DNA from 4 places in the Ewingella sp. S1.OA.A_B6 genome. Region 3 is predicted to be linked to each of the others. Evidence: predicted binding sites of a transcription regulator. Region 3 holds the regulator's gene; each other region holds the start of a gene.
What was found. Region 3 encodes CRP, which controls carbon source genes, mostly activating them, when cyclic AMP is high. Its sites were predicted from a motif close to ATGTGANNNNNNTCACAT; they were not measured.
Positions count from the first base shown of each region.

Region 1: ACMV8I_RS05530 (arabinose ABC transporter substrate-binding protein) is a predicted target of CRP. The motif match lies at 688-705, and genes of this name have one in related genera.
Region 2: rhaS (rhamnose ABC transporter substrate-binding protein) is a predicted target of CRP. The motif match lies at 1,031-1,048, and genes of this name have one in related genera.
Region 4: bhsA (multiple stress resistance protein BhsA) is a predicted target of CRP. The motif match lies at 910-927, and genes of this name have one in related genera.

Region 1 is NZ_JBLJFK010000001.1:1,162,849-1,165,052, reverse strand. It holds gene ACMV8I_RS05535 (ribulokinase) at 1-568, opposite strand, end outside; gene ACMV8I_RS05530 (arabinose ABC transporter substrate-binding protein) at 982-1,965, shown strand; gene araG (L-arabinose ABC transporter ATP-binding protein AraG) at 2,135-2,204, shown strand, end outside.
Region 2 is NZ_JBLJFK010000001.1:194,994-197,197, reverse strand. It holds gene aldA (aldehyde dehydrogenase) at 1-549, opposite strand, end outside; gene rhaS (rhamnose ABC transporter substrate-binding protein) at 1,210-2,202, shown strand.
Region 3 is NZ_JBLJFK010000009.1:15,430-17,633, forward strand. It holds gene ACMV8I_RS15735 (phosphoribulokinase) at 1-123, shown strand, start outside; gene ACMV8I_RS15740 (OsmC family protein) at 164-571, opposite strand; gene crp (cAMP-activated global transcriptional regulator CRP) at 933-1,565, shown strand; gene argD (bifunctional acetylornithine/succinyldiaminopimelate transaminase) at 1,628-2,204, opposite strand, start outside.
Region 4 is NZ_JBLJFK010000001.1:216,014-218,217, reverse strand. It holds gene ACMV8I_RS01075 (TetR/AcrR family transcriptional regulator) at 1-221, opposite strand, end outside; gene ACMV8I_RS01070 (hypothetical protein) at 398-652, shown strand; gene bhsA (multiple stress resistance protein BhsA) at 1,068-1,325, shown strand; gene bhsA (multiple stress resistance protein BhsA) at 1,500-1,757, shown strand; gene ddlA (D-alanine--D-alanine ligase) at 1,983-2,204, opposite strand, start outside.

The DNA of each region.
Region 1 (2,204 bases), on a different contig from region 3:
GGGCGGGCACCCAGTCGCACAGCTCAACCCAAGACGCCGCCGCTTCACGCACGGCGGCATCCTGGCGGGAAACGTGCAGGATTTTGGCCCAGAACCATTCGGAAGAGTAAACGCCGCCGATGTAGCGGGAGTAGTCGGGGAAATCGCCGCTGCGGCACAGGCGGTTGATCTCTTCGGCTTCTTCAATGGCGGTGTGGTCTTTCCACAACACGAACATCGCATTGGGATTGTTTTCGAATTCTGGACGCAGTGCCAATACCTGACCTTGTTCATCGACCGGTGCGGGTGTTGAGCCGGTCGAGTCCACGCCGATACCCATAATTTTGGCGCTGCGCTCAGCGCCGAGGCGCTGGACCAGATTCACAATCGCCTGCTCCATTGCCTCTATATAGTCACGTGGATGATGGCGGAACTGGTTTTGCGCCGCGTTGCAGAACAGACCCTCCTGCCAGCGCGGATAATAGACAACGTCGGTGTCGATCTCCGCGCCGCTCTGACAGTCCACGGCCAGCACCCTGACGGAGTCGCTGCCAAAATCCAGACCAAGAGCAATTGCACCTTGCGTCATTCTTCTCACTCCCAAAAATATGGATGAATATGTCTGATGATCATCCTGTGCGCGAGTGAGTGAGATGCGTGAGGAGGCGTTAGCTACAAGTATGCACAATCCTGCTCCTCATGATGTTTATGTGAAGTTAGTCAAAAGTTAACGCTTGGCTAAAATCGCTATATCTATGCACGATCCTGCTGTAATCCCCAAGTGTGATAGCGCTCTATCTTCCGGCGCTAATTTCCCGTTAAAACTGTTACGGTCCTATTTGGCTAAACAGCAAACCTGTTACCAGAATTGCCGGTATACGGCACCTAAAAGCAGATTGGTTTTTTGGCTACACCCTACTGATAACGTTTTCACGCTGGTCCCGGCCTGAGTCAATTCAGCGGAATGCAGCGTAAGACAACTATAAAAAGTCGGAGAACATCATGCATAAATTCACTAAGACGTTAGCGATGGCAGGTTTTGCTGTCCTTATGTCACATTCAGCTATGGCAGAGACCATGAAGCTGGGCTTTCTGGTTAAGCAGCCGGAAGAGCCATGGTTCCAGACTGAATGGAAGTTTGCGGATAAAGCAGGCAAGGATCTGAACTTCCAGGTGATCAAAATTGCGGTGCCGGACGGCGAGAAAACGCTGAACGCTATCGACAGCCTGGCTGCCAACGGTGCGAAAGGTTTTGTTATCTGTACGCCTGACCCGCGTTTAGGGCCTGCGATTATGGCCAAAGCCCGCAGCTACGATATGAAAGTGATTCAGGTCGATGACCAGTTTGTGAATGCCAAAGGCAAACCGATGGAAGAAGTGCCATTAGTGATGATGGCCGCGACTAAAATCGGCGAGCGTCAAGGGCAGGAACTGTATAAAGAGATGCAAAAACGTGGCTGGAATGTCGCAGACACCGGCGTCATGGCTATCACCGCCGATGAACTCGATACCGCACGTCGCCGTACTTCCGGGGCAATGGATGCGCTGAAAGCGGCTGGCTTCCCGGAAAAACAAATTTACAAAGTACCGACTAAGTCCAACGACATCCCTGGCGCACTGGATGCCGGTAACTCCCTGTTGGTACAACATGCAAAAGTGAAAAACTGGCTGATCCTTGGCATGAACGACAACACCGTTTTGGGTGGCGTGCGTGCAACGGAAGGTCAGGGCTTTAAAGCGGCTAACGTGATTGGCATTGGTATCAACGGCGTTGACGCGGTGAACGAGCTGTCGAAAGGTGCGCAAACAGGTTTCTATGGTTCTCTGCTGCCAAGCCCGGATATCCATGGCTATAAAAGTATTCAGATGCTTCATGACTGGGTGAGCAAAGGCGTTGAGCCACCGAAATTCACCGAAGTTACCGACGTGGTGCTGATCACCCGCGATAACTTTAAAGTTGAATTGAAGAAGAAAGGCTTGATGTAATTTCTTTGTCATCATCCGGGTTGCAGAGGTGTTGACTGCGCTCGCTCGCCCCGGTCGTTTAGTTAACTAAGCGATTGGGGATTTTTGAACTTGCCGCCTTTCTGCCGTCCGAATTATTTAGGGTAAATAGGTTTCGCTACTCACTTTGTTTCGTCTTTTGGTGATTACTATGACTCAGCAAACACTTCTCAATGCCTCAGTGCTGAAACCGTCTTTGAAAGAGTTTGGTGCCGACGCGC
Region 2 (2,204 bases), on a different contig from region 3:
GTTGTTCGGCGTAATTTCGCTGGGTTTGATGACAATGGTGTTGCCGGTGATTAACGCCGGTGCGGCTTTACGCGCAATAAGGAAGAACGGGAAGTTCCACGGTAAAATGCCGGTGGTGACGCCAATGGCTTTGCGGAACACGAAAATATTTTCGTTAGGGCGGTCACTCTGAATAATTTCACCTTCATAACGGCGCGCCCATTCAGCCATATAGTCGAGGTAATCCGCAGTGAACAACACCTCGGTCTGTGCCAGTCCGTAGGTTTTTCCGCCTTCGGCAATGATGGTGTCAGTCAGTTCAGCTTCGCGCTCGCGAATACCAGCGGCAATTTTATGCAGCCACACGCCGCGTTCAACCGCGGGTAATGCTTCCCAGCCCGGCTGCGCTGCTTCGGCTGCATCAATGGCTTTTTTGGCATCTTCCACCGAGCCTGCCGGGATCTGAGAAATTAGCTGTTCTGTTGCCGGATTCATAACGTCAATCCACTTCCCACCGGTGTTTTCAACAAACTCACCGTTGATGTACATACGTTTCTGAACTGTGCCCATGTAAGAAGTCTCCAAAATGCGGATGGTTGTGATGAATGAATTGTTAATTAAAAAGGTGTTTTTTGTGAATTCTTAGCAGCCTGTTCTATCCACCGGACTTTTACCTTTCCGTGGTTGCCATTTAATTTTGAGAAATGGCAAAAATGTCATGCCCGGACCGCCCGACTTAACATTTTTGTAAGTTGCGATATAGAGAGGGGGAATAAGCCAAATCGCCTGAGCGAAAATATGGCTACTGGCTACTAAGTAAGATTGTTACTTCCGACATCTCATTAACATTATTGCAATATCTCAGTTACCACTGATACGGTCATCTGGCTGAAACGGTGACCGGCAAACCGCTTTTGAACAAAACCCTTACTTCCCTACTCAATCCTGCATGATAGTTGGCTTTATGCCCTATTTCAGGGCGTATTTCTCTGATCAAAATCCTGCGTTTTGTTGCCCGTTTGGCCTATCGAAAAAAAAGATTGTTATCAATTTGTGAGGTTGTTCTCTTGGATCTTTGTCCCTTTGCCATTGTTGACTTAGAACTGGCACTCGCGGAAAGGCTAGCTTGTCAGCAACTCCCTAGAGTCATGAGCATGCGCCTGGCGCGTCGGCAATTTTTGGTCGTTAAACTTTTTGCAGATTTTGCGAATAGCATATGGAGTACAGAGAATGAAATTAAAATACGTACTGAGCCTTACCCTGATGGCGAGCAGCATTCTGCTGGCGGGCGCGGCATCGGCAGAAGTGAAAATTGCATTGGTGGCGAAATCGCTGGGCAATGGGTTCTTTGAAGCAGCCAACGTGGGTGCGCAGCAGGCCGCCAAAGAGCTGGGCGATGTAAAAGTGATTTACACCGGCCCGACCACCACCACGGCCGAAGCACAGATCGAAGTGCTGAACGGTCTTATTGCACAGGGCGTGGATGCGATCGCCGTCTCCGCCAATGACCCGGACGCGCTGGTCCCGGTGCTGAAAAAAGCCATGCAGCGCGGCATTAAAGTGGTGTCATGGGATTCCGGCGTGGCGCAGGCGGGCCGCCAGATCCATCTCAATCCGTCTAACAATGCGCTGATTGGCGAAACCAATATCAAGCTGGCTGCCGATGCCCTGAAAGCCCTGAACGTCGAAAAAGGCGACGTGGCCATTCTGAGCGCCACACCGACCTCGACCAACCAAAATCTGTGGATCGCTGAGATGAAAAAGGTGCTGCCAAAGTACCCTTCTGTGAATCTGGTGACGGTGGCTTATGGTGATGATTTATCAGATAAAAGCTACCGTGAAACTGTCGGACTGCTGAAATCTTATCCAAATCTGAAAGTGATTATTTCCCCGTCGTCGGTCGGTATCGTGGCGGCGGCGCAGGCGGTGAAAGATCAGGGTAAAATCGGCAAAGTTTACGTGACCGGTCTGGGTCTGCCGTCTGAAATGGCGGGCGCGGTAAAATCCGGCGCGACCAAAAGTTTTGCCATCTGGAACCCGATTGATCTCGGCTATGCCGCTACCTATCTGGCCTACGATTTGGTCAAAGGCACGGCAACCAAAACCGAAGCCAGTATGGGCCGGTTAGGCAAAGTGAAGCTCGATGCTGATGGCAGCGGCGCGATGGCTGAACCCTTTATTTACGATGCCAGTAACATCGATAAATTCTCTAAAATATTCTGATC
Region 3 (2,204 bases):
CAAGGTTCGTTTATCTCGCACATCAATACGCTGGTGGTGCCGGGCGGTAAAATGGGGCTGGCGATGGAGCTGATTATGGCACCACTGGTGCAGCGCCTGATGGAAGGGAAGAAGATTAAGTGAGGAAGATGCCGCACGCCTAAGCACTGCGGCATTTAGTCACTCACTCCGGCTCAACCACTTCAAAGCTATGAGTGATGGAGGCGGCTTTACCCAGCATCAGAGATACCGAACAGTATTTTTCAGCCGACAAGGACACCGCGCGCTCAACCACTTTATCTGACAACTCTTTTCCGGTGACAATAAAGTGCAGGTTGATATGAGTGAACAGCCTCGGTGCTTCCTCACGGCGTTCAGACGTCAGTTTGACTTCGCAGTTCTGCACATCGTTGCGGCCCTTTTGCAAGATAGACACTACGTCGATGGCGCTGCAACCGCCCATCGACATCAGCAACATCTCCATCGGGCTTGGGGCTTTATCGCCCGCGTTACCGTCCATTAAAACCTGGTGACCTGACGCAGATTCACCCAAAAACGTCAGCCCTTCTACCCACTTTACGCGTGCCTGCATAATGCCTTACTCCCGCTGCTTTCATTTAAACTGAATTCTTCTCAGACTACCCTTTTAGGAAAAAACCAGCAACGTAACCCGATCGCCATCATGCTGAAGCGAGACAACAGAAGACACTCGCTCAAACCTGTGCTACAAACAGAGCCGATACATACTTTTCAGTAAATTGCGGTGATGGGTTTGTGGTTTTCATATGAAACCACGGTGTTAACAACATTTATAACGCTGTTACACTCCGACTCCCGCTTGCAGCATTACTGGACAGTTCTTATGCTAAAAGGGCGCGCATTTTTAAGACGCCGTACAGGGAACTCTGAGCCCTGTGATTTTGGGCAGCGATAATAACAGAGGATAATAACTAATGGTTCTCGGCAAGCCACAAACAGACCCTACTCTCGAATGGTTCCTGTCTCACTGTCATATACATAAATATCCGTCCAAAAGTACGCTGATTCACCAAGGTGAAAAAGCCGAAACGCTCTACTACATCGTGAAAGGGTCGGTTGCCGTCCTGATTAAAGATGAAGAAGGCAAAGAGATGATACTTTCCTACCTGAACCAAGGTGACTTCATCGGCGAGCTGGGACTCTTCGAAGAAGGCCAGGAGCGTAGTGCATGGGTTCGTGCTAAATCTGCTTGCGAAGTGGCTGAAATCTCTTATAAAAAATTCCGCCAGTTAATTCAGGTTAATCCAGACATTCTGATGCGTCTTTCTGCTCAGATGGCGACTCGGTTGCAAGTGACTTCGGAGAAAGTGGGTAACCTCGCCTTCCTCGACGTGACGGGCCGTATCGCGCAAACTTTGCTGAGTCTGGCAAAACAGCCGGATGCGATGACCCACCCGGATGGTATGCAGATCAAAATAACCCGTCAGGAAATTGGTCAAATCGTCGGCTGTTCACGCGAGACGGTTGGCCGTATCCTCAAGATGCTGGAAGATCAGAGTTTGATCTCCGCTCACGGTAAAACGATTGTCGTTTACGGCACCCGTTGATTCCCTGAAAAACGGCGCGACAGGCAACTGTCGCGCCGTTTTTATTGGAGAATAGGGAAACCTCAAGCGCTCAACACTTTCCCAATGGCTTCCTCAAAGCGATTCATCCCCTCGCTGATGTCTGCGAACTCAATCACCAGGGATGGCGCAAACCGCATGACGTTAGGGCCTGCCACCAACATCATCAGGCCGCAGTCGGCAGCGGCTTTATGGAACTCACTGGCGCGGTTTTTATAGGCGTCAGATAACTCAGCACCAATCAATAACCCCTGACCACGGAATTCTTTGAATACGCAGTATTTCTGATTAATCGCTTCCAATGCCTGAATAAATGCCGCGCGGCGCTCGCCGATGCCAGCCAGAACCTCTGGCGTGTTGATGATATCCAGCGCAGCTTCAGCGACGGCACACGCTAACGGGTTTCCGCCGTAGGTGGTGCCATGCTTGCCGGGTTCCATCACCGAGGCCACGTCTTCCGTCGCCAACATGGCGCTGACCGGGAAACCGCCGCCGAGCGCTTTGGCCGCGGTCAGAATGTCCGGGGTAACGCCGTAATTCATGTAGCTGAACAGCTTACCGCTACGTCCCATGCCGCTCTGCACTTCGTCAAACACCAGCAAAGCCTGATGCTCATCGCAC
Region 4 (2,204 bases), on a different contig from region 3:
TAGTGTTCAACGGCTGCGCGAAATAACCCTTCTTTATTACCAAATTCTGCATACAGAGTAGGCGCTTTCGCACCGGTAGCTTCGACCAAATCCGCTAATGAGGTGGCCTCGTAGCCATGACGCCAGAATAAATTCAGGGCCTTGCTCAGAGCAGTTCCACGATCGAACTGTTTTGGGCGACCGCGACATTTCCGGACCAAAGCCGTCTGTTCAGTGCTCATACACCCTCCCTCCATCACCCCAGTGGGTCTGGTTGCTTATTAATGTAACGATCATTATTAAAAATAGTTGCGCACAAGTCCAGTAGAGATTATTATTTAATTATCGAGCGATAAGTAAATAGCTCCCATCAGCAAGTCATACGCTATAATCAGCAAAGAATCTCAGGACACACATCATGCGCAATCTCAAAATCCTTCTGGCAGTCATGGCGCTAAGCGCTGTCCCGGTTGCTAATGTTGCCGCACAGCAGGTTATCATGATGCCAACCCAGAGTCAGGAAGTCGCCATGGTCAATGTGACCGGAGACAGCAACTTTTGTCACCCTGGTCGCTTTGCTAACGGCAAGTCTTCCCAGCAACGTATTCCGACTTCACCGGCAATGCCACCTGCTCCAGCGGGTTCAGCCAATCATCCTCCTGTTTACTACTAAGAGGTTTGATCTGAACCTTGCTCCAGCCAGGCGAGTAACGAGGCGACATAATGTTGCCTTATCTTTCTCTGCTTATGTCACTCGCGAGACACCGTATCGTTTTTAACACCCTCAGCCGATCAAACCAACCTTTAAGTTATCACTCATTAAATAATCATTTATGACAACCAATAGATACCCCGCAATTTCCTTATCAATAAGTGAACAGCCTCACTACTCACCAAATTTAAGAAATCAATCACTACCAACCATCTTTAATGTGATCTGAGTCACAGCACGATTAGTTAACGATTACTAAAAAAACATCTTGCACAGGAATCGATCAGTCGCTAACATTAACTTATCGAACGTTAACTAATAACGTTGACCGAATCCCAAACAGACTTATCCAGATTAACGAACAGGAACTGACATCATGAAAAACGTAAAAATGACGCTCGCAGCACTTGCATTGGCCGCCGTATCTTTCTCTCCAATGGCAGCAACTCTGGTTGATTCAGCACCCGCTAACCAACAGAAAATCGGTGTTATCAGTGCCAATTCAAGTAATAACCTTTCCAGTCTGCAACGTGAGCTGAATGCTAAAGCTACCGAAGCTGGCGCAAGCTCATACCGCATTATCGGTGCATCCGGTGATAACTACCTGCACGGTACTGCTGAACTGTACAAATAACAGTTGTGCGGGTTAAACCAACAACCGCACAATTAGTTAACGATTAATAAATAAATATATTGCACTGAATGTGATCCAAGTCTAAGATTTAATTATCGAACGTTAAACAAAGTGTTTAACCGACTTATCACCTGCTGATGCGCAGAATAACAAAGAACACAAAAGGTATTTATCATGAAAAACATCGCAATGACATTTGCAGCAATCGCCCTGGCTACCGCCTCATTCACTACTCTGGCAGCAACAGAGGTTCAGTCTGCACCCGCTAGTTCACAGGCTATTGGTGTGGTAAGCGCGCAAGCAGGCTCTAACCTGAGCAGTCTGGAAAACAAACTGGCGGCAAAAGCTGAAGCCAATGGTGCAAGTTCATACCGCATCATCTCGGCTTCCGGCGACAACCGTCTGTACGGTACTGCTGAGCTATACAAATAAGTACTGAGTATTAGAGCAGTATGCAGAAGAGGCGGCGTTTGCCGCCTTTTTCGTGCCTGCCATTTATATTCCGTATTCTTTCGCTACTCCTCGCGCTACTCCTCGAAAAAACACACTCTCCTGCTTTTATCTCGCAGCCAATCTAACCGGCAAACGCGTCAGACGGATCATCAAATAAAAAGGCAGGAGAAATTCTCTGCCCTTCGATTTCACTATGGCTAAATATCAGTGCGCAGCGCTTTTTAGCTGGCTGTCTTGTTGATGTTGTTCGAGCGCCAGTTCGACAAGTTTGGTGATCAATTCGCTGTAACCCAGACCGCTGGCGGCCCATAATTTAGGGTACATGCTGATATTGGTGAACCCTGGCAACGTATTAATTTCATTAATTATCACATCACCCTGCGCGGTAAGAAACACGTCTACCCGCGCCATACCACGGCACTCCAG